DNA from 4 places in the Pseudomonas sp. KK18 genome. Region 1 is predicted to be linked to each of the others. Evidence: predicted binding sites of a transcription regulator. Region 1 holds the regulator's gene; each other region holds the start of a gene.
The links. The regulator sigma-54, encoded in region 1, starts transcription at its own class of promoters, with help from an activator protein. The targets are predictions, from matches to a motif close to ANTGGCATNNANNTTGCTNT.

Region 1 (5,710 bases):
GGCTTATAAAAGCCGTCAGGTCGTGCGTGACGTCAGCCTGTCGATCGACAGCGGCCAGATCGTCGGTTTGCTCGGCCCCAACGGTGCCGGCAAGACCACCTGCTTCTACATGATCGTCGGCCTGGTGCAGGCCGATCAAGGCCGCGTCCTGATCGACGACCTGGACGTGAGCCACCAGCCTATGCACGGCCGTGCGCAAGCGGGTATCGGCTATCTTCCCCAGGAAGCATCGATCTTCCGCAAACTGTCGGTTTCCGACAACATCATGGCCATCCTCGAGACCCGCAAGGAACTCGACCGCGCCGGGCGCAAGAAAGAGCTGGAAAGCCTGCTGCAGGAATTCCACATCAACCACATTCGCGACAACCTCGGCATGAGCCTTTCCGGCGGCGAGCGTCGTCGTGTGGAAATCGCCCGTGCGCTGGCCACGGCGCCCAAGTTCATCCTGCTGGACGAACCTTTCGCCGGTGTCGACCCGATCTCGGTCGGCGACATCAAGCAGATCATCCATCATCTCAAGGCCAAGGGCATCGGTGTGTTGATCACCGACCACAACGTCCGTGAGACACTCGATATCTGCGAAACCGCCTACATCGTCAACGATGGACAGCTGATTGCCGAAGGTGACTCTGCCACTATCCTGGCCAACGAACTGGTCAAGGAAGTGTATCTGGGTCACGAGTTCCGCCTGTAAACACGGTGGTATCAGGCCATTCGCCATGGAGCGCGGTAGTCAATAAAAACCTCAGTATTTTTATTGTTACCGCGCTCTAGGCAAAGCCCCCGATATCAGGCATATAATTTGCTTATGTTTGGCGCTCACGCGCCCTGTCGTGGATGGCGCATTGCGCCGGCGAATAAGGTGTTAAGCCCCTGCCATGAAACCATCGCTAGTCCTGAGAATGGGCCAGCAGCTGACGATGACACCGCAGCTGCAACAGGCCATCCGCCTGCTCCAATTGTCGACCCTGGACCTGCAACAGGAAATCCAGGAGGCCCTGGAGTCCAATCCGATGCTCGAACGCCAGGAAGAAGGCGACGACTTCGATAATGCAGACCCGCTGGCCGACAACATCGAGCAAAAGCCCAACCCCGACGTACAGGAACCCTCCTACCAGGAAACCGCCCCCACGGTGGATAACCTTGAGGAAGGCGAATGGAACGAACGCATTCCCAACGAACTTCCCGTGGATACCGCCTGGGAAGACGTCTACCAGACCAGCGCCAGCAGCCTGCCCAGCAACGATGACGACGAGTGGGACTTCACCACCCGCACATCAGCCGGCGAGAGCCTGCAAAGCCATTTGCTCTGGCAGCTGAACCTGGCACCGATGTCCGATACCGATCGCCTGATCGCCGTGACCCTGATCGATTGCATCAACAACCAGGGCTACCTGGACGAGACCCTTGAAGAGATCCTCGAGGCGTTCGACCCGGAACTGGACATCGAACTGGACGAAATCGAAGCCGTCCTGCACCGCATCCAGCAATTCGAGCCGGCCGGCATCGGCGCCCGCAACCTCAGCGAGTGCCTGCTGCTGCAACTGCGCCAATTGCCGGCCAAGACGCCTTGGCTGAGCGAAGCGCAGCGCCTGGTCACCGACTACATCGACCTGCTGGGCAGCCGCGACTACAGCCAGCTGATGCGCCGCATGAAGCTCAAGGAAGATGACCTGCGCCAGATCATCGAGCTGGTGCAGAGCCTCAACCCGCGCCCGGGCTCGCAGATCGAGTCCAGCGAAGCCGAATATGTCGTGCCCGACGTGATTGTGCGCAAGGACAACGAACGCTGGCTGGTGGAGCTGAACCAGGAATCGGTGCCGCGCCTGCGGGTCAATCCGCAATACGCAGGTTTTGTGCGCCGCGCCGACACCAGCGCCGATAACACCTTCATGCGTAACCAACTGCAGGAAGCCCGCTGGTTCATCAAGAGCCTGCAGAGCCGCAACGAAACCCTGATGAAAGTCGCCACCCAGATCGTCGAGCACCAGCGCGGCTTCCTGGAATACGGCGATGAAGCAATGAAGCCGCTGGTACTGCACGACATCGCCGAGGCGGTGGGCATGCACGAATCAACGATTTCCCGGGTGACCACGCAAAAATTCATGCATACCCCACGGGGTATATATGAGCTGAAATACTTTTTCTCCAGCCACGTCAGCACCTCCGAAGGCGGTGAATGCTCGTCCACGGCGATCCGCGCGATCATCAAAAAACTGGTTGCCGCGGAAAATCAGAAAAAGCCGTTGAGTGACAGCAAGATCGCTGGTTTACTGGAGGCACAAGGCATTCAGGTCGCCCGTCGAACCGTCGCCAAGTACCGCGAGTCCCTAGGGATCGCGCCTTCCAGCGAGCGTAAGCGTTTGATGTGACGGGCGGGCCATAGCGTTCCAGTGGCGGGTATTCCTACCCGCCGCTTTATGCACTGGCAACGAAGGAGAAGCTGTATGCAAGTCAACATCAGTGGACACCATGTAGAAGTCACCCCTCCATTGCGCGAATACGTCGAGCTGAAGCTGAAGAAGCTTGAGGGCCATTTCGACAAGATCACCAACGTTCAGGTCATCATGAAGGTCGACAAGCTTCAGCAGAAAATCGAAGCGACACTTCAGATACCCGGTGGCGAAGTGGTCGCCAATGCCGAACATGAAGACATGTATGCATCAATCGACTTGCTCACAGACAAGCTTGACCGCCAACTTAAAAAGCATAAGGAAAAGCAGCAGAGCCTTCTTCAAGGCACTGGCCGCTAACACTCCCCACCCATGATCCGACTTGAAACCATCCTGACCCCCGGCCGTTCCCTCGTGAACGTGCCGGGCGGCAGTAAAAAGCGCGCCCTCGAACAAATTGCCAACCTGATCGGCCGCGAAGTGCCCGAACTGGATACGCAAGCTGTGTACGAGGCCCTGATCGCCCGTGAAAAGCTCGGCTCCACCGGCTTTGGCAACGGCATCGCCATTCCTCACTGCCGCCTGCAAGGCTGTGAGTCTCCAGTCAGCGCCCTGCTGCACCTGGACGCCCCTATCGATTTCGACGCCATCGACGGCGCGCCGGTCGACCTGCTGTTCGTGCTGCTGGTCCCGCAAGCTGCCACCGATGCGCACCTGGAACTGCTTCGGCAGATCGCCAGCATGCTCGACCGCAAGGACGTACGCGACAAACTGCGTAGTGCCTCAAGCAATGAGGCGCTCTACCAGGTTGTCCTGGATGAACAAAACGGGCATTAATCATGCGTTTGATCATCGTCAGCGGCCGTTCCGGCTCAGGTAAAAGCACGGCCCTCAATGTTCTTGAGGACAACGGCTTCTATTGCATCGACAACCTGCCCGCCGGCCTGCTACCGGAACTGGCGGAACGCGCGTTGATTCATACCGAGCTGGCGCAACCGCTGGTCGCCGTGTCGATCGACGCCCGCAACCTGCCCAGCCACCTCACACGCTTTCCTGAACTGCTCGAAGAAGTGCGGGCCAAGCATATCCATTGCGATGTGCTGTACCTGGACGCCGACGAAGAGACCCTGCTCAAGCGCTTCTCCGAAACCCGTCGCCGCCACCCGTTGAGCAGCCCTCATCGCTCCCTGGCCGAAGCCATCGAGGACGAGACCAAACTGCTGGGGCCGATCATTGACCTGGCCGACCTCAAGATCAACACCACCAGCCTGAACCTGTATCAACTGCGGGATGCGATCAAGCTGCGTCTGCTGAACCAGCCGGAGCCAGGCACGGCGTTCCTTGTCGAGTCGTTCGGTTTCAAGCGCGGCATGCCGGTGGATGCCGACCTGGTGTTCGATGTGCGCTGCCTGCCCAACCCGTACTGGAAGCCGGAACTGCGCGATCAGTCGGGGCTGGACCAACCTGTGGCCGAGTACCTGGCGGCGCAACCGGATGTCGAGGAAATGTACCAGGACATCTCCAGCTACCTGCTCAAATGGCTGCCGCGTTTTGCGGCCAGCAATCGGGCTTATGTCACCATCGCCATTGGCTGCACCGGCGGCCACCACCGATCCGTCTACCTGACCGAACGCCTGGGCAAGGTGCTGCAACAAACCCTCAAGAACGTCCAGGTTCGCCACCGCGACCTCAGCTGAAAGGAACACCCCCGCGATGCCCGCTCTGGAAATTGAAATCATCAACAAGCTGGGCCTGCACGCCCGGGCCTCGGCCAAGTTCGTCGGCGTCGCCGGGCAGTTCCCTTGCCAGATCCGCGCCGGGCGCACCCCGGAATCCATGGTCGACGGCAAAAGCATCATGGCCATGATGATGCTGGCTGCGGGCAAGGGCACGAAGATTCATTTGAAGACCGAAGGCGAGCAAGAGCAGGAAGCGATGGATGCCCTGGTAGCGTTGATCAATAATTTCTTTGATGAGGGCGAGTAGGTAATCACCCCTCCCCTGCGTCAGTTGGACAGCAGTTTGCCGTTGAACAGAATCTTCAACGTCTTGACCGTCAGTACGGCCAGGGCGATCGTCAGGAAAGCCAGGATCAGATAGGCAATCACCTCCAGGATCACGCCTCCTTTGGCATCGGCATATTTCAACGCAGCGTTGCTCAATGCCGCAATCGGAAAGCTGATTGCCCACCAGGCAGGAGAAAAAGGCGCGGCCTGACGGAATACTTTGAATGCCAGCACCCCAAACAGGAACAGGCCAAAGTAGAAGAGCACGCTGGCAAAATAGTCGACGCTGCCAAAGAAGTTGGTGTAAGCCAGAAAGCCGACTTCAAAGGGGGCGATAAGTATCATCAGCGAAGGTGTCATACCTTTGGCCATCACCGGCTCGTGAACCAGACGTGAAAAAATTCGCGTGAAGAACACCAGCGCAATCACACTCCCTACCGCCATCGCGAACAGATTGAACTCGTATGCCCACGCCATGGGCATGTGGGCACCTGTCACCGCGATGTCGAGCGCCGCCACCCCCGGGATCAGCCAGGCAGGCACCGCATATTGCGACTCCTGATTACCGGACAACAGTCGCGAGAGCACAATTGCCGCCAGGATCATGGTCAGCAGGCTACCCAACATCCAAAGCCCCTGGCTGATCAGGGTGCTAGCTGAACCTACGACTGCCGACAGCAGCAGCAACGCGATCGTCACCGTGCCAAAGAAATTTCCTGATATCGGGTGATTGAACTCGGCTTTGACCGCCGCAGGGTATTTAACCCATTTGGTGAGATACCCCGCCACCAGTGCGATAAACACCAGAATGGCAAACCCACCAATGACCGCTCCGATCATTTGCGCGTAAGCCACATATTCACTGGCGGACTGCCAGGCCAGGCTCAGGCCGGCCAACCCCATCACGGCGCCAAACAAATTGATGGGAAGGTTCTTGATGGACCCCGACCGCTCGCTCGATTCGACAGCGAAGGGGGGAAGTGGCGCGTTACAGATGCTCATGCGGGTCTCCGGTTGACGATAAAGCACGTGACGGACAGTGTCGCCTACCTCCCCTCTGTCCTATAGTGTCGTTTAACGACGATTTCAGCCATTTCCACTACGGAGACCGACACCATGCGAATTGCCCTCCTGGCATTTCCCCGCGTGCAAATGCTGGATGTCGTCGGCCCTGCCGATGTGTTCGCTGAAGCGGCCAGGCAATTGGGTAATTCCCGTGCATACCGGATCTCGGTCATCGGTACCGTCGCCGGGCAGATCAAGGGAACCAATGGGCTTCGCCTGGCCACGGATGACTCCATCGAGACGTTC
Region 2 (5,710 bases), 640 kb from region 1:
AAGCCGCCGCCCTGGATCGCCATGTCGAGCGTGCCGCCGCTGTTGTTGACGTCACCCTGGGTGAACTGCTGGGACACGGCCGCCAGGTTCACGCCATTGCCGATGCTGTTCTGGCCGGTACCCAGCTTGGAAGCCGCGTAGATATCCGCGAATTCCGCACGGGACGACTTGAAGCCGGTGGTCGCGACGTTGGCGATGTTATTGCCCGTCACGTCCAGTTGTTTGTTGGCCGCATAGAGGCCGCTAAGGCCGATGTTAAAAGACATTGTTCTCTCCTTTTGCCGTATTTAGCCGGCTCTATGTACCGATAGTCTGAATTTGCGACAGCTTGATACTGCCCAGGCCGCCCGCCAGGTTCAGCACCATTTCAGCGCCGTTCGTACCCAGGGTTACGCTGGTCACCGTTGCCGGCAGCGAGGTGGCGAGGGCCACCGAGTCACCCTTGTCATTCTTGGTGGTGGCATTGAAGGTGTAGGTGCCGGGTGGCGCCGTCTCACCCGCATCGGTCTTGCCGTCCCAGACGAAGCTGGAGTTGCCGGCGCTCTGGGCGCCCATGTCGATGGTGCGAACGACGTTGCCATCCTTGTCGGTGATCTTGACGGAGACGTTGCCCGTCGCCGCCGTCACCGCCACGGAACCGGTCATGCTCTTGCTGGTATCCACCATCGCCTTGTCGGTCTGGGTGATGACCGAACGCCCCACCAGCGACGAAGCCTGCAGCGCCTGGGAGGAGCTGAAGTTGCTGGAAATCGCATTCACCGAGTCATTCAGGTTGTTGATGCCTTCCAGACTGCTGAACTGCGCCAACTGTGCGACGAACGCGCCATTGTCCTGGGGCGACAGCGGGTCCTGGTTTTTCAGCTGGGTCACCAGCAATTGCAGGAACGCGTCCTTGCCCATCGCCTGGTTGCCCGTCGCCGACTTGGCGGCGTCACCGACGCTGGTGTTATCTGTCGCCGTCTTGACCTTGGAATTAAAAAGGTCCTGGACTGCCGTGTTCGTCGAACTGTTATCAACAATGGCCATTATTTGGCGCCCCTTATCACTGACCCAGGGTCAGGACCTTCTGCATCATGGTTTTGGCGGTGTTCATCATTTCCGCGTTGGTCTGGAACGAGCGGCTGGCGGAAATCATGTCGGCCATTTCCTCGACCACGTTGACGTTGGGGTAGTACACGTACCCTTTTTCGTTCGCGGCAGGGTGGTTCGGCTCGTAGCGGGCTTCGAGGTTGCTCTGGTCTTCGACCACACCGAGCACCTGCACGCCCTGGCCTGCGGCATCCTGGTTCTGGAACAGCGAATCGCCGCTGCCACTCTGGCCGCCCTGGCCGCCCTGGAACATGGTGGCGAACACCGGGTGCCGGGCGCGGTAGGTCTGGTCAATGCTCGAAGACACGGTCTCGGCGTTGGCGATGTTACTGGCGACGGTGTTGAGGCGCGTGGTCTGCGCACTCATGCCACTACCGGCAATATTGAAAACACTGGCGAGGGACATGGCTTATTCTCCACGCAGGGCTGACATCAGCCCTTTGAATTTGCTGTTGAGCAGGGTGAAGCTGGCCTGGAAGTTCACTGAGTTCTCGGCGTAGGCCGATTGCTCCAACTGGGCGTCCACGGTGTTCTGGTCGATCGACGGTTGCATCGGCGTGCGATACAGCAGCGACTCGTCACCATTGCCCAGGCCTTGCGCCTCGATATGACGGCTGTTGGTCATGTTCAGGGCGAAGGTGCCGTTCTTGGTCTTGTCTTGCTGGGCGGCGAGCACGGCAGAGAAGTCCAGGTCCCGAGCCTTGTAGTTCGGGGTGTCGGCGTTGGCGATGTTGTTGGCCAGGACTTCGGCACGCTGGGCGCGAAAGCCCAGTGCTTGTTCGTGGATACCGAGCGCTTTATCGAAGCTGATGCTCATGGCGGAAACCTTTAGGGGCTGACCTGCTTTTCGTAACAAGGATTTAGCAAGGGCCATGCCAAGTTGCTTGATCCCCGTAAATCAAGGGTTTGAGAGGGAATTGCCGGCGGCAATGCCAGAAAAGCGGCAAAGGGTTTCCGCGAAACGCCAGTAAAGCGGCAATGAGGGCTTGCCGCTTTGCGGCCATAAAAAAGGGAGGCCTGTGCAGGCCTCCCTTTTTGTCCAAGCACTCATCACTTGGCCTGGTAAATGATTCCAGGACTGCACTGCACCATCTGGTAATGATCCGGCAAACCGTTCAGCGCCTCGGAAGCCCCCAGGAACAGATAACCGCCACGCTTGAGGGTGCCGTGGATGCGCAACAGAATGTCTTTCTTCACCTCGGCCGAGAAGTAGATCAGCACGTTGCGGCAAAACACCATGTCGAACTTGCCCAGGCTGGCATAACTGTCCAGCAGGTTGAACGAACGAAACTCCACCCGGCTCTTGATCGGCGCCTTGACCGCCCAACGCCCTGCTCCCTTGGGATCGAAGAAACGCTGCAAGCGCTCCTGGGACAACCCGCGCCCCAGCGCCAGGCTGTCGTACTCGCCGGTCTTGCAGTTGGTGAGCATGGTGCCGGACAAATCCGTGGCCACGATTTGCGCCCCGGCTTTCAACTGGCCCATGTTGGTCCGCTCGAACTCATCGATGGCCATCGAAATCGAATACGGTTCCTGTCCCGACGAACAGGCCGCCGACCAGATGCGCAGACGCTGGCCGGGAGCGGCCTTGATCGCCTCGGGCAGCACCTTGTTCTTGAGCACTTCAAACGGATAGGTATCGCGAAACCACAAGGTTTCGTTGGTGGTCATGGCGTCGACCACCATCTCCTTGAGCCCGCTGCGTGGCTGGCCCTGGATCCGTTGCACCAACTCCCCGAGGGACTTGATGCCTTGCTGCTCCATCAGTTTGTTGAGACGGCTGGATACCAGGTACTGCTTGTTTTCACCGAGCAATATGCCACAGGCCTTTTCCAGGAAGACCCGGAACTGTTCGAAATCCAAATTACCCGTAGACAATGATACCGCCTCTTAAATCGTGTGACCGCCAGGGAAAAGGCCCCTAGCCGTGATCTGCTGCCTTGATCCGGTCGACTACCCGGGATGCCAGGTCATCAGGGCGGAATTTGGCCAGGAAGTCATCGGCACCGACCTTCTTGACCATCGCCTGATTGAATACACCCGACAACGAAGTATGCAGGATGATATGTAGTTTTTGCATGCGTGGGTCGTTGCGTATCTCGGCCGTGAGGGTGTAGCCGTCCATTTCCGGCATCTCGATGTCGGAGATCATCATCAGGAATTCTTCTTCCGGCTTCTTGCCCTCATCCACCAGCTTGCGCAGGTAATCCAGGGCCTGGCGACCGTCATTGAGCGCGACCACTTCGACCCCAACGGTCTGCAGGCAACGGGACACCTGCTTGCGCGCGACCGAAGAGTCGTCCACCGTCAGCACCCGCAGCGAGATCGCCTTGTGCGCGGTTTCGGCGTCTACCACACCCACCGATATCGCCTCGGAGGTCGGGGCCACTTCGGCGAGGATTTTCTCCACGTCGATGATTTCCACCAACTGGTTGTCGACCCGCGTCACCGCCGTGAGGTAGTGATCGCGACCGGTGCCCTTGGGCGGCGGATGGATCTCTTCCCAGTTCATGTTGACGATGCGCTCCACCGAGCGCACCAGGAAACCCTGGGTCTTGGTGTTGTACTCGGTAATGATCACGAATGGGCTCTCGCGGTCCTGCAACCCCGCCGAACCGGTGGCCATTGCCAGGTCAAGAATCGGGATGGTCGCGCCACGAATGTTCGCCACACCGCAAACCACCGGGCTGGACTTGGGCATTATTGTCAGCTTGGGACACTGCAGCACTTCGCGAACCTTGAAGACATTAATCCCGTACAGCTGCTTGCCGTCCAGACGGAACAACAGCAACTCCAGGCGATTCTGCCCCACCAGCTGTGTGCGCTGGTTCACTGAATCCATTACACCGGCCATGCCCAGACTCCTACGCTAAAACTTAGGGGTACGACGCGTACCCAACACTAAACGGCACGAGCTTTGCTTTTTTATTGGCCATGGACATCAAAACGACAGTTTCCCGACGCCTCCGATCCCCACAGTACCGCAGATTGCTCTGCGTCTCGATGGCGTTGCTTGCCTTGGCTACGGGCCAGCCGGCCCGCGCCGATAACGTCACCTTGCCTGATCTGCTTATCGGCGTCACTCAAGGCTTTCTTGAGTTCACTGTAGAAGATTATCTGGCCACGACGCAGACACCGGGCCGCTACGAAATCCAGGTCAACCAGCTGGATCCGCGCCTGCGCATGCCCATGTGCGACAGAGAATTGACAGCTTCCCTGGAAAGCCCCGCCCAGCCCATCGGGCGCGTGACCGTGAAAGTGCGCTGCGAAGGCGCCTCGCCCTGGACGGTGTTCGTGCCCGCCCAGGTCAAACTGTTTCGCGAAGTGGTGGTGGTGACGCGCCCGCTGAAACGTACCGGAATCATTGGTTATGATGACGTCGCGATGCGTGAGCGCGACATCAGCATGATCACCCAGAGCTACCTCACGTCCCTTGACCAGGCACTCGGGCAGAAACTTACCCGACCAATGGTTGCTGACCAGGTGATTACCCTGGTCCATCTCGAGCAGGCCGAAGTCGTGCGCAAAGGTGACCAGGTGGTGATTTCCGCCAGCAGCGGTGGCCTGAATGTAAAAATGCCGGGGGAAGCCCTGTCCAACGGCGGCATGAGTGAACAGATTCGCGTCAAGAACCTGAATTCCAACCGCGTGATCAAGGCCCGGGTGACTGCGCCGGGGCAGGTTGAGGTGGCTTTATAGATCACTGGCATCGGACGCCAGCTTTTCCTACACTGTGCGCAAAGCGGCATCGCGCATAGGTTTATTGTCAATCGAGCCTAAAGTTTGTCCGGGTATGGCCGAAAACATGGCAAGCGTCCAAATACCCAGAGGTTTTTTTAACATGGTCATCGATTTCAGTCGTTTGAATAACGCCCTGCCAACGCCCGGTTCTTCGCGCACCAACGGTGCCAAAGACAGCGTTGAAGCCAAGTCCCAGCCTCTGCCTGCCAAGACAGAACAGGCCGGTGCGAGCCAAAGCGGGGAATCGGTACACCTGAGCAATGAGGCTCAACAGTTGCAGAAGGTCACTGACTCGCTGAGCGATCAGCCAGTTGTCAATAAAGCCCGTGTGGCCGAATTGAAACAGGCGATTGCCGATGGCAGCTATAAGGTCGACAGCAACCGTGTAGCCAGCAAACTGCTTAACTTCGAAGCCGAGCGCTAGGCAAAGGCCTGCGCCAGGCTTTTGGACGCTTAAACCCCAAGGCCAGCCATGCACGACGAAAACTTGCTACAACTGATCATTGAAGACCTGCCTCCCGCACAGCAGCTGCTGGAGCTCCTTCGAGAAGAATCACTGGCCCTGTACGGCCGGGACATGCGCATGCTGGAAGAAATCCTGGCGCGCAAGCAATCGCTGATCGTCCTGCTGGAACAGCACGGCAAGAAGCGCAGCCAGATTCTGATCAGCCTGGGCCTCACGGCCGACCACAAGGGCCTGGAACAACTCGCCAGCCACTCCACGGTGGGCGACCAGTTGCTGGCCCAGAGCAAAGAACTCAACCAGTTGCTGACCCTGTGCCAGGAAACCAACCTCCTCAACGGCCAGGCCATCCAGCTTCAGCAAGCCACGACCGCCAATCAGTTGCGTATTCTCCACGGCGGCGAGCCTCCGGCTCTC
Region 3 (5,710 bases), 810 kb from region 1:
AAGGAGTTGCTGGCGCAGGCGCAGATCGAGGTCAACGGGCCATCGGCTGCCGATATGCAACTGCACTACAGTGCCACATTTGATCTCGCCCTGGCCAAGGGCAATCTTGGCCTTGGCGAAGACTACATGGATGGCGGCTGGGACGCCGAGGCGCTGGATGAGTTTTTTTTCCGCCTCATGCGCTCCGGCGTGATCGACCAGGCCAACCCGGCCACCTTGTTGTTTCACGCGTTCAGCTCCCGCTGGCTGAACCTGCAAAACAAGAAGCGCGCCTGGCAAGTCGGCGAAGCACATTACGACCTCGGCAATGACTTCTACGCACGCATGCTCGACTCGCGCATGACCTACACCTGTGGCTACTGGAAAGATGCCACCACCCTGGAGCAGGCGCAGTTCGCCAAGCTGGACCTGATCTGTAAAAAACTGGGGCTCAAGCCGGGCATGCGCGTGCTGGATATCGGCTGTGGCTGGGGCAGTTTCATGAGCCATGCGGCCGAGCACTATGGGGTCGAGTGTGTCGGCGTGACCATCTCCAAGGAGCAGGCGGAGTGGGGGCGGGCCAAGTATTCACATCTGCCGATCGAGTTTCGTCTGCAGGACTATCGGGATATCGACGAGCAGTTCGACCATATCGCCAGTGTCGGCATGTTCGAACATGTGGGGCGCAAGAACCATCGGGCGTATATGGAGGTCGCCAACCGCTGCCTGAAAGACGATGGGTTGTTCCTGCTACACACTATCGGCAAGAACCAACGCAACAGCACGCCGGATCCGTGGATCGACAAATACATCTTTCCCAACGGTGATTTGCCCTCGATCGGGCAGATCGGCGACGCCATGGACGGGTTATTTGTTGCCGAGGATTTGCACAACTTTGGCGCCGACTACGACAAGACGCTGATGGCCTGGTGCGAAAACTTCGAACTGGCGTGGCCGGATTTCGCAGACACCTTTGGCCAGCGTTTCTACCGGATGTGGCGCTATTACCTGCTGTCGTGTGCAGGGGCGTTTCGCGCGCGGGATATCCAGCTGTGGCAGTGGGTATTGTCGAAGAAGGGGGTTGTCGGCGGGTATCAGCGGGTGAGCTGAGGGTTGCAACGGTTTAACGGGGACAGGCGAAACCTGCCCCGGTTGGGCCGGCTTATTCGGCGGCAGGCGTCAATCGCGCTTCCAGCTCCGCCACCTTGGCCTCAAGGCTTTCCAACCGCGCCCGAGTGCGCGCCAGCACCACCATCTGGCTATCAAACTCTTCCCGGCTTACCAGGTCCAGCTTGCTGAAACCGCTTTGCAGCAGTGCCTTGAACTGGCTTTCAATTTCATTGCGTGGCAGCGGCGTGTCGCTGCTGAACAGGCGGGAGGCGTGGCCGCTCAGGGCGTCGAGGAGGTCTTTGGGCGCGAGCATGGGAAATAGTCCGGAAAATCTGTTGGCCGGCAGTGTATCACGCAGCGTCTATAGTCTTTTCCAGCCCCTGCGGCGCACGCTTTTCGCGCATGAGGACGGGCGGTCGCGCACCGTTTTCGTGCGTATCTTCGCTGTCGTGGCGCCCGGTAGGTGGGCACAGGCGAACAAAGGACTGATTTCAGTGATTTTTACGGAGCTGGCAAGCTTTCTGCTTAGACGATCATGACCCATGCACTGATGCAGTCGCTGTGACGATGCAGTGCGCCGACGGACCAGCGGTACATGTTTCGTCACCAGTGGTTAGCGAGCGTCGCAATGGCAAATGCCAGGGCGACGAAGCGTTACAAAGCCAGGCACTGCGCTTAGACTTGAGACGGGTTTGTTTTCCTGGGGCAAGTCCACCAATTCGGGAGAGAGTTTTCATGAAGCTAGTCACTGCCATCATCAAGCCGTTCAAGTTGGACGATGTACGCGAGTCACTGTCCGAGATCGGCGTGCAGGGCATTACCGTTACTGAGGTCAAAGGCTTCGGTCGGCAGAAGGGTCACACCGAGCTGTATCGCGGCGCGGAATACGTGGTCGATTTCCTGCCAAAGGTGAAGATTGACGTCGCCATTGACGACAAGGATCTTGACCGGGTCATCGAGGCGATAACCAAGGCCGCCAACACCGGCAAGATCGGTGACGGCAAGATCTTCGTGGTCAATCTGGAACAGGCTATTCGCATCCGTACCGGCGAAACCGATACCGACGCAATCTAAGCCGCCAAACCCCAACGCCCCAGGAGAAAACAATATGACTCTGCGTAAATTCGCAGGGCTAGGAGCCCTGTTGTCCCTCGTAATGCCGGCCCTGGCCATGGCGGCGGACCCAGTACCTGCTCCAGTCCTCAATTCCGGCGACACCGCGTGGATGCTCACGTCCACCGCGCTGGTGCTGTTCATGACCATTCCAGGCCTCGCGCTGTTCTACGGCGGCATGGTTCGCTCCAAAAACATTCTTTCCGTGATGATGCAGTGCTTTGCCATCACCGGCCTGATCACCATCCTGTGGTTCGTGTACGGCTACAGCATGGCGTTCGACACCACCGGTATGGAAGCAGGCGTCGTCAACCTCAACTCGTTTGTGGGTGGCTTGTCCAAACTGTTCCTCTCGGGTGTGACCCCGGCCAGCATCACCGGCCCGGCGGCGTTGTTCCCTGAGGCCGTGTTCGTGACCTTCCAGATGACCTTCGCGATCATCACCCCGGCGCTGATCGTCGGTGCATTCGCCGAGCGGATGAAGTTCTCCGCGATGCTGATCTTCATGGGCGTCTGGTTCACCCTGGTCTACGCACCGATCGCCCACATGGTATGGGGCGGTCCGGGTTCGTTGCTGGGCGACTGGGGCGTGCTCGACTTCGCAGGCGGCACCGTGGTGCACATCAACGCCGGTGTGGCCGGCCTGGTAGCGTGCCTGGTACTCGGCAAGCGTAAAGGCTTCCCAACCACCCCAATGGCCCCGCACAACCTCGGTTACACCCTGGTGGGCGCGGCCATGCTGTGGGTCGGCTGGTTCGGCTTCAACGCCGGCTCCGCTGCTGCTGCCAACGGCACTGCCGGCATGGCGATGCTGGTGACCCAGATCGCTACCGCTGCTGCGGCCCTGGGCTGGATGTTCGCCGAGTGGGTCACCCACGGCAAGCCGAGCGCACTGGGCATCGCCTCGGGTGTGGTTGCGGGCCTGGTGGCAATCACCCCAGCCGCTGGCACCGTGGGCCCGATGGGCGCCCTGGTGATCGGCCTGGCTGCCGGTGTGGTGTGCTTCTTCTGCGCCACTACCCTGAAACGCAAACTGGGCTACGACGACTCCCTGGACGCCTTCGGCGTGCACGGTATCGGCGGTATCCTCGGCGCGATCCTGACCGGCGTGTTCGCCGCACCGTCGATGGGTGGCTTCAACGCCGCTACTACCGACATTGCCGCACAGGTCTGGGTTCAGGCCAAAGGCGTCGGCTTCACCGTCATCTACACCGCTATCGTGACGTACATCATCCTCAAGGTGCTGGACGTGGTGATGGGCCTGCGGGTGACCGAAGAAGAAGAGGCGGTTGGCCTCGATCTGGCGCAACACAACGAGCGCGGCTACAACTTGTAAGTACGCGAAAAAAAGATGCCCGGCTTGCCGGGCATTTTTTTGCCTTGGGTTTGTCTGTGGCTAAAGGTGTATGGGTTTTTTTGCGACTTTGTGATGGGATCCGCACTGCACTTTTCAGTGTGCGAATGTCTTACAGGCATGTAGGCGTATTCGGCACTTTGTTTTTTCCCTGAGCGCGCTAGAATGCGCGCCGATAGGCGGAGAACTGTATGTGGCAACAGACCCTGATAACCCTGCGGGCCAAGCCCCGGGGCTTTCATCTGGTGACGGACGAGTTGCTCGCCGGCCTGCCTGAATTGAAGGCCTGTCGGGTGGGACTGTTGCATTTGTGGCTGCAGCACACCTCGGCCTCGTTGACGGTCAACGAGAATGCCGACCCGGCGGTTCGCCGTGACTTCGAGCGTTTTTTCAATGCGCTGGTGCCGCAAGGCACGGCGGGATATGAACACAACGACGAGGGTCCGGATGATCTGCCGGCGCACTTCAAGGCCAGTCTGCTGGGCTGTCAGCTGAGTTTGCCGGTAAGGGCCGGCCGCTTGGCGATGGGGACCTGGCAAGGTGTTTATCTGGGCGAGCACCGTGATCATGGCGGTGCTCGTAAAGTCCTCGCCACCTTGCACGGTGATGGGGCATAAGCCACTGGTTAACCGGTGGATGTTGATTTTTTTCCGGCGGCCGTCGACAGGCGGCGAAGCTGGGCTATAACTAATCTGCTTTTCGCAAGTCATGAGGTAGAACATGAGCGACGATGATCTGGAAAACGACGACCTCGAAGTAGGCGACGACGACGAAACCGAGGAAGGTCTTGAGGCGGCTGCCGAAGACGTGGCTGACGACGACGGTGGCGACGATGCACCGGTCCCGGCAGCCAAGGGCAAGGCCAAGGCTGCAGTGTCGGTTGACGAGTTGCCGAGCGTAGAAGCCAAGAACAAAGAGCGCGATGCGCTGGCCCGGGCGATGGAAGAATTCCTCGCCAAAGGCGGCAAAGTGCAGGAAGTCGAGGCTAACGTGGTGGCAGATCCACCGAAGAAGCCGGATAACAAGTACGGCAGCCGGCCTATCTAAGGCCTGCTGTCTGCTTGCTGAAAAAGCCCGCCGTCGCTGCGGGCTTTTTCATGGGCGAAACAAAATGGTCAGGGCTAACACCCATCCAAGGATGAAGAGCGTGTGTGGCGAGGGAGCTTGCTCCCGTTGGGGCGCGAAGCGGCCCCTGGTTGGGTCGACGCGGTCTTTCAGAAAGGCCGTCGTGGCTGGTTCAGGGGCCGCTTCGCAGCCCAGCGGGAGCAAGCTCCCTCGCCACAAAAGCCCTTCATCATCAGGTTATGCGTTCCAGCGGGCTAGCACGTCGGGTAGCTCGGTCAGGCTGCGAATCTCGGCATCCGGCAATTTCTCGGCCTCCCAGGCCTTGCCTGCCGGGTTGAACCACACCGCCCGCAGCCCCGCCTGCTGCGCACCGGCAATGTCATCCCCTGGATGGTCACCCACATGCACTGCCGCGCCCGGCGCTACGCCACCGCGCTGCAAGGCTTCCTGAAACAACCGCGCATCCGGCTTGGCAATACCAATGTCTTCAGCCCGGAGTGCAAAGTGGAAGTAGTCCGCCAACCCCACACGTTGCACATCGGCATTACCGTTGGTAATCACCCCCAGCAGATAGTCGCGGCGCAGTGCTTGCAGCATCGGTTCCGCTTCGGGGAATACGGTGAGTTGATGCCGGGCATGGATGAACGCTTCAAAGCACACATCCGCCATCTGCGCCGCTTCCGGCAACGGGTACCCGGCTTCCTCGAAGGCGTATTGCAGCACCTTGTGACGCAACACGCTGATGCGATATTTCAGCTCGGGATGACGCTCCAGCACCTGCTGGCGCAGGCTGGCAAACTTCTCCAGGGGCAAGTCGCCCACCTTGGTGGCGTGGGTCGCCAGCCACTCGCGCATCGATGCCTCGGCGCTGATGATGACCGGCACGTTATCCCAGAGCGTATCGTCCAGGTCGAAGGTGATCAGCTTGATGCTCATGAGTCACTGCCCTTAATGCGTTTGGCCCGTGGATGGGCGCTGTCGTACACCGTTGCCAGGTGCTGGAAGTCCAGGTGGGTGTAGATCTGGGTGGTCTTGATGTCGGAGTGGCCCAGCAGTTCCTGCACCGCACGCAGGTCCTGGGAGGACTCC
Region 4 (5,710 bases), 730 kb from region 1:
CTGGCATGTCATCGCCTGAACGGGGCCGGCGATGCGCAGGTGGGGCCGGACCTGAATATTCCTTACAACCCCACTGAATATTTTGCCGGGGATTTCCTCAAGCGCTACATCCGCGATCCGCAAAGCATGCGGCACTGGCCACAGGCGAAGATGCCGGCGTTTGCCACCAGCGTGGTGCCGGATGCGGACCTGGATCTGCTGGTGGGGTATTTGAAGCATATGGCGGGCAGAAAGCAGCCTTAAGGCTCAGGTAAATCTGTGGCGAGGGAGCTTGCTCCCGCTGGGCTGCGCAGCAGCCCCAATCAGACAATCGCATTTCTCCAGACAGAACTCGGGGGCATGCCTTGGGGCCGCTTCGCAGCCCAGCGGGAGCAAGCTCCCTCGCCACAAAAAGCTGTCCTGGCACGGAGAGCTTTCCTGCTACACAGAGCTCCCTCTCTCCCTGGATCCTACTGCTGCTGCACCGATATCACCGGTGTCGGCGCTACAAATACCTTCGCATGCATTTGCTCATGCCCTCCCCCACGACGCATGCCTCGTACCGGGCAGGCGTCCAGGTAATCCAGACCCACCGCCAGCTTCAAATGCCGCTCCGGCCGCGCCAGTTGATTGGTCACGTCAAAACTGTACCAGGCGTCATCCAGCCACGCTTCAGCCCAGGCATGGCTGGCGAGGTGCTCGCAGTCTTCGCTGTACAAATACCCCGACACATAACGCGCCGGAATCCCCAGGCTGCGGGCACAGGCGAGGAAGGCGTGGGTGTGGTCCTGGCACACCCCGGCACGCCCGGCAAACGCCTTGGCCGCACAGGTGTCGACTTCGGTAGAACCCGGCGAATAGGTCATGTACTGGTTCAGCGCGTGCATCAGGTCGATCAATGCGCTGCGGTCGCGGCGTTGATGGCAATGCTTTTCGGCAAAGCTGCGCAGGGCCTCGTCCGGCTCGGTCAACCGGGTGCAGCGCAGGAACGGGAAGGCCGACTGGCTTTCATGTTCGGCCTCGCGCAATTCGTCGATATCCACCTGGCCACGGGCGCCAATGATGATGGCTTCGTGGGGCTCGTCCAGGCTCAACACGTGCAGGATGTTGCCGAACGGGTCCAGTTGCGCCCGTACCGGCCGGGGCAAGTCCAACTGCCAACTGAGGACATGCTGGCGCTCGCTGTCGTGGGGCGTGAGCCGCAGGTACTGGATGCTGGCACGCACCTGGTCTTCGTAGTGGTAGGTGGTTTCGTGGCTGATGGAAAGTCTCATGCCGCCTCCAGGTAGGAACTGTAAATAGCATCGCCCAACTCGCGCACGAGCGGGATGAAGTCGGTCAGCCAAGCGTGCAGGCCTTCCTCGAGAATTTCGTCGATGGCGGTATAGCGCAGGCGTGCGTCCATTTCCGCTGCCAGGCGTTGGGCCGGCCGACCGTTGATGCCGGGCAGGCTGCCAAGGATCTGGTCGATCTCTTCACTGCAGGCCCGCAGCGACCGCGGCACGTCGGCGCGCAGCAGCAACAGCTCGGCGACTTGTCGGGCGCCCGGGGCATCACGGTAGATTTCGGTGTAGGCCTCGAACGACGACAACGCCCGCAACAACGCACTCCATTGATAGTAGGCATGGGCGGTACCATCGGTGACCGCTTCGGCCTGGTCGCCGGCCATTTCATAGCGGGCGTCGAGCAAGCGCAGGGTGTTGTCGGCGCGCTCGATAAAGGTGCCCAGGCGAATAAAACGAAAGGCGTCGTTACGCATGATGGTGCCGTAGGTGGCACCGCGGAACAGGTGGGAACGTTCTTTGACCCACTCGCAGAACCGGCTCATGCCGTAGCGGCTCAGGCCTTGCTGGGCGATGTCGCGAATCTCCAGCCAGGTGGCGTTGATGTTTTCCCACATGTCGGCGGTGATTCGCCCACGCACGGCATGGGCACTGGCGCGTGCAGCGCCGAGGCAGCTGTAGATGCTGGCCGGGTTGGCAGCATCCAGGGCGAAGAAGTGCAGCAGGCGTTCGGCGTGCAGTTCACCGTGGCGCTCGCGGTAATCGTCGAGGGTGCCGGTGATCAGCAGCGGCATCGCCAGTTCATGCAGGCCATCGCCGCGCCCGTCCTGGGGCATCAGCGACAGCGAATAACTGACATCGAGCATCCGCGCGAGGTTTTCCGCGCGCTCCAGGTAGCGCGACATCCAATACAAATCCGAGGCAGTTCTACTCAACATATTTCAATCCTCGACCACCCAGGTGTCTTTGGTGCCGCCGCCCTGGGACGAGTTGACCACCAGCGAGCCTTCCCGCAGCGCCACACGAGTCAGGCCGCCGGGCACCACACGGGTTTCCTTGCCTTGCAACACAAACGGGCGCAGGTCGATATGCCGTGGGGCGATGCCGTTTTCGACGAAGGTCGGGCATGTCGACAGGCACAGGGTCGGTTGCGCGATATAGGCGTGGGGCTTGGCCTTGATGCGTGCGCGGAAGGCTTCGATTTCCGCCGCCGAGGCGGCCGGGCCGACCAACATGCCATAGCCACCGGAGCCCTGGGTTTCTTTCACCACCAGCTCCGGAAGGTTGGCCAGTACGTGGGACAGTTCACTGGGATTACGGCACTGGAACGTCGGAACATTCTTCAGGATCGGTTCTTCATCCAGGTAAAAACGGATCATCTCGGTGACGAAGGGGTACACCGACTTGTCATCCGCCACCCCGGTACCGATGGCATTGGCCAACACCACGTTGCCCGAGCGATAAGCCGCCAGCAGGCCCGGTACGCCGAGCATGGAGTCCGGGTTGAAGGCCAGCGGGTCGAGGAACGCGTCGTCGAGGCGACGGTAGATCACATCCACCGCCTTGGGACCATCGGTGGTGCGCATGAACACGCGGTCATCACGCACGAACAGGTCGGCGCCTTCCACCAGTTCCACGCCCATTTCCCGGGCCAGGAATGCATGCTCGAAGAACGCACTGTTGAAACGCCCAGGCGTCAGCACCACCACACTGGGATTATCCAGTGGGCTGGAGCTTTTCAGGGTGTCGAGCAACAGGTTGGGATAGTGGTCGATGGGCGCGATGCGCTGGGCCGCGAACAGTTCGGGGAACAGGCGCATCATCATCTTGCGGTCTTCGAGCATGTAGCTCACGCCGCTGGGGGTGCGCAGATTGTCTTCGAGGACGTAGTAAGTGCCGTCGCTATCGCGTACGAGGTCGACACCTGAGATGTGGGAATAAATATCCCGGTGCAGGTCCAGGCCCTGCATCGCCAACTGGTATTGCTCGTTGGCCAGCACTTGCTCGGCGGGGATGATCCCGGCCTTGATAATGCGTTGTTCGTGGTAGAGGTCGGCGAGAAACATGTTCAGCGCCTTGACCCGCTGGATGCAGCCGCGCTCGACGATCCGCCATTCACTGGCCGGGATGCTGCGGGGGATCGTGTCGAAGGGGATCAGGCGCTCGGTACCTTGCTCATCGCCATACAAGGTGAAGGTGATACCGGCCCGGTGAAACAGCAAATCGGCTTCACGCCGGCGCTGGGCCAGCAGTTCGGCCGGCGTGTCGGCCAACCAGCGGGCAAATTCGCGGTAATGGGGGCGCACCTGCCCTGCCCCGTCGTACATCTCATCGTAATAAGTGCGGATCATGCCGTACTCCTTGTCACCCGGACGCCAGAACCATCGCAAGGCCCGTGCCAGCGGCATAAACACTTAAGTATCAATCAGTTGGATATAGACGCAGGTCTCATCGCACCGTCCCGGTGCAGCAAATGCCCGCTGTCATGGGCGGCGCCTCATTGCAATGCAGGCCATGACTATCACCAGCATAGTCAGAGTTGATTTCACTGCCCGGCAAACCCCGCGGATAATCACCTCCATCAGCTGAACAGGACGCGTCCTACAGCTTCATCCATTGCGCATTACCGCTTGTACCGAATCGCTCTCCTCCTTTGCGATCTTCCCTTTGGCCACCCTGCTCGGGTGGCTTTTTTTTGCGCAGGATTTTTCCCGCGCCAGAAACAAAAACGGCCGACCCAAAGGTCAGCCGATACGCTGTGTTATTGCTCATGCCGCTACATGGGTAACCCACGCACCTCCTGTTTCACGCCCCATCCCTCGATGATTCCGCCCAAGGGCTCGACCACCGCCTCAAAGTCCTGCTCGAAGTCTCCTATGCCGTCGTAGGTGGCGAACATGATTTTGCTCAATTCCAGGTACCAGGCGCCGTCATCCCGCGCGCTGACCTGAGCATTCAGGGATTCCCCACGAAACCGACCCGCAGCCCGCCGCGCACGTTCCTCATCCGGGAAAATGGCGTAGAACTCGATGGGGTGGAAACGCGAGAAGTCAAAGCCGCCCTCTTTCATGCGGCGCAACACGTTGGTGCTGATGTCTTCTTGATAGGCTGTGCTCATGAAACGTCCTCCTCAAACCGATGGATAGACTTTCCGTGCTTCCCAAGGCCCGCGCTGCAAGGACGCGGGTGTTACGGCAGTGACGTCGCCGCTGGGAGACAAGCATGTAGCTGACAAGACCAGACCTTAGCGATTCATTCGCTGATCTCCATTGCAGAGTAGCGCGAAGCTATCACCTCCACCAGAGTCTGTTTAAAGGCGTACAGGGAATGTTCAGGCGGCGGGGTCGACCTTGAGGTCTTTGATGCTGTTTTGATCTTTCAGAATCTTGACCGTGGGTTCGGCAATACGCCCCTCCAGATCGTTGAGATCCAGTTCCTCCAGCACCGGTGATACGCGGGCGCGAACCAGGCGCGCGGCTTCTTCAAGCGTGGGTTTCTGCTCGCACTCGAATTGCTCGACTACCGACTCACCATGATCATTGGTGAAGGAAACGTTCCACTTTGGCATCAGAGCCTCCTCGATAAAACCCATGGGTGGGCTTACATCTATCTGGACCTTGAGGGCCTGGAAATCGTTCCACTCAAGGCAGGAGGCACCTGATCAACTGCAGTTATTTTTCAGCGTGTTCTTTCAGGGCTTTCAAGGTGTTGAACGGTGCGTCCACCACGAACTTGTTGGCCAACCAAGACGGCACGCTGCCACCTGGCTCGGTGTGCACCTGGTAGGTCACTTCGGTCAGGTTGTCGCCTTTAGGCACCAGTTTCCAGTAACCATCGACCTGGGCTACGCGCACGTAGCCTTTGACTTCTGGCTGGTAGGTCGGCACTTCCAACAGCTTGCGGGTGACGGTGCCATCGGCAGCCTTGGTGGTGGTGATTTCCAGGATCGAGTCACGATCGGTCACCGGGAACGGTGCCTTGAACTGGGTGTAGGTCCAGCTCTTGTCGCCTTCCTGCTTGAGCAGTTTCTGCGACTTGCATTCGTGGATCCAGGAACAGGCCCCCGCCACGTCTTCCTGCAGCGCCTGGATCTTGGCCAGCGGCGCCTTGATGGTCGTCACACCGCGATAAGCCTTGTACTTGGAACCGGCAATTTCACTCAAGGACACTTTGATGCCGTCTTCATCCTTGGCCGTCTGCCAGTCTTCAGCATGCGCTGCGGCAGCGAACAACGCGGTAAAACCGCACAACACAGCAATTCGTTTCAGTGAACCCATGGTCTTATTCCTTATTGTTGAAGTTCAGTACTTTGAACAGCCCACTAAGCCGCCGTCATCTGTTCCCACCAGCCGATCAACCTGATCGCTTCTGCCTGGCTACTGCCGCAGACCTCGATATCCGCCTGGAACGAACTACACACTGCCGGCCGCTCAGGCTGGCCAAACAAC

Region 2: flgB (flagellar basal body rod protein FlgB) is a predicted target of sigma-54. The motif match lies at 1,950-1,969, and genes of this name have one in related genera.
Region 3: glnK (P-II family nitrogen regulator) is a predicted target of sigma-54. The motif match lies at 1,598-1,617, and genes of this name have one in related genera.
Region 4: V6607_RS24410 (circularly permuted type 2 ATP-grasp protein) is a predicted target of sigma-54. The motif match lies at 3,646-3,665, and genes of this name have one in related genera.

What each region holds. Positions count from the first base shown of each region.
Region 1 covers NZ_CP146605.1:6,167,669-6,173,378, forward strand. The annotation lists gene lptB (LPS export ABC transporter ATP-binding protein) at 1-694, shown strand, start outside; gene V6607_RS27990 (RNA polymerase factor sigma-54) at 879-2,372, shown strand; gene raiA (ribosome-associated translation inhibitor RaiA) at 2,448-2,753, shown strand; gene ptsN (PTS IIA-like nitrogen regulatory protein PtsN) at 2,766-3,230, shown strand; gene rapZ (RNase adapter RapZ) at 3,233-4,090, shown strand; gene V6607_RS28010 (HPr family phosphocarrier protein) at 4,107-4,379, shown strand; gene V6607_RS28015 (SLAC1 anion channel family protein) at 4,400-5,401, opposite strand; gene V6607_RS28020 (DJ-1/PfpI family protein) at 5,516-5,710, shown strand, end outside.
Region 2 covers NZ_CP146605.1:5,526,327-5,532,036, forward strand. The annotation lists gene flgE (flagellar hook protein FlgE) at 1-266, opposite strand, end outside; gene flgD (flagellar hook assembly protein FlgD) at 298-1,026, opposite strand; gene flgC (flagellar basal body rod protein FlgC) at 1,043-1,495, opposite strand; gene flgB (flagellar basal body rod protein FlgB) at 1,499-1,906, opposite strand; gene cheR (protein-glutamate O-methyltransferase CheR) at 2,140-2,967, opposite strand; gene V6607_RS24870 (chemotaxis protein CheV) at 3,011-3,943, opposite strand; gene flgA (flagellar basal body P-ring formation chaperone FlgA) at 4,024-4,788, shown strand; gene flgM (flagellar biosynthesis anti-sigma factor FlgM) at 4,931-5,254, shown strand; gene V6607_RS24885 (flagellar protein FlgN) at 5,303-5,710, shown strand, end outside.
Region 3 covers NZ_CP146605.1:6,974,503-6,980,212, reverse strand. The annotation lists gene cfa (cyclopropane fatty acyl phospholipid synthase) at 1-1,089, shown strand, start outside; gene V6607_RS31865 (accessory factor UbiK family protein) at 1,142-1,402, opposite strand; gene glnK (P-II family nitrogen regulator) at 1,825-2,163, shown strand; gene V6607_RS31855 (ammonium transporter) at 2,198-3,538, shown strand; gene V6607_RS31850 (secondary thiamine-phosphate synthase enzyme YjbQ) at 3,748-4,173, shown strand; gene sutA (transcriptional regulator SutA) at 4,277-4,603, shown strand; gene V6607_RS31840 (HAD-IA family hydrolase) at 4,859-5,557, opposite strand; gene xerC (tyrosine recombinase XerC) at 5,554-5,710, opposite strand, start outside.
Region 4 covers NZ_CP146605.1:5,437,603-5,443,312, forward strand. The annotation lists gene V6607_RS24395 (cytochrome c) at 1-243, shown strand, start outside; gene V6607_RS24400 (transglutaminase family protein) at 450-1,253, opposite strand; gene V6607_RS24405 (alpha-E domain-containing protein) at 1,250-2,200, opposite strand; gene V6607_RS24410 (circularly permuted type 2 ATP-grasp protein) at 2,204-3,613, opposite strand; gene V6607_RS24415 (ribonuclease E inhibitor RraB) at 4,039-4,380, opposite strand; gene V6607_RS24420 (hypothetical protein) at 4,594-4,854, opposite strand; gene V6607_RS24425 (START domain-containing protein) at 4,934-5,539, opposite strand; gene V6607_RS24430 (YkgJ family cysteine cluster protein) at 5,584-5,710, opposite strand, start outside.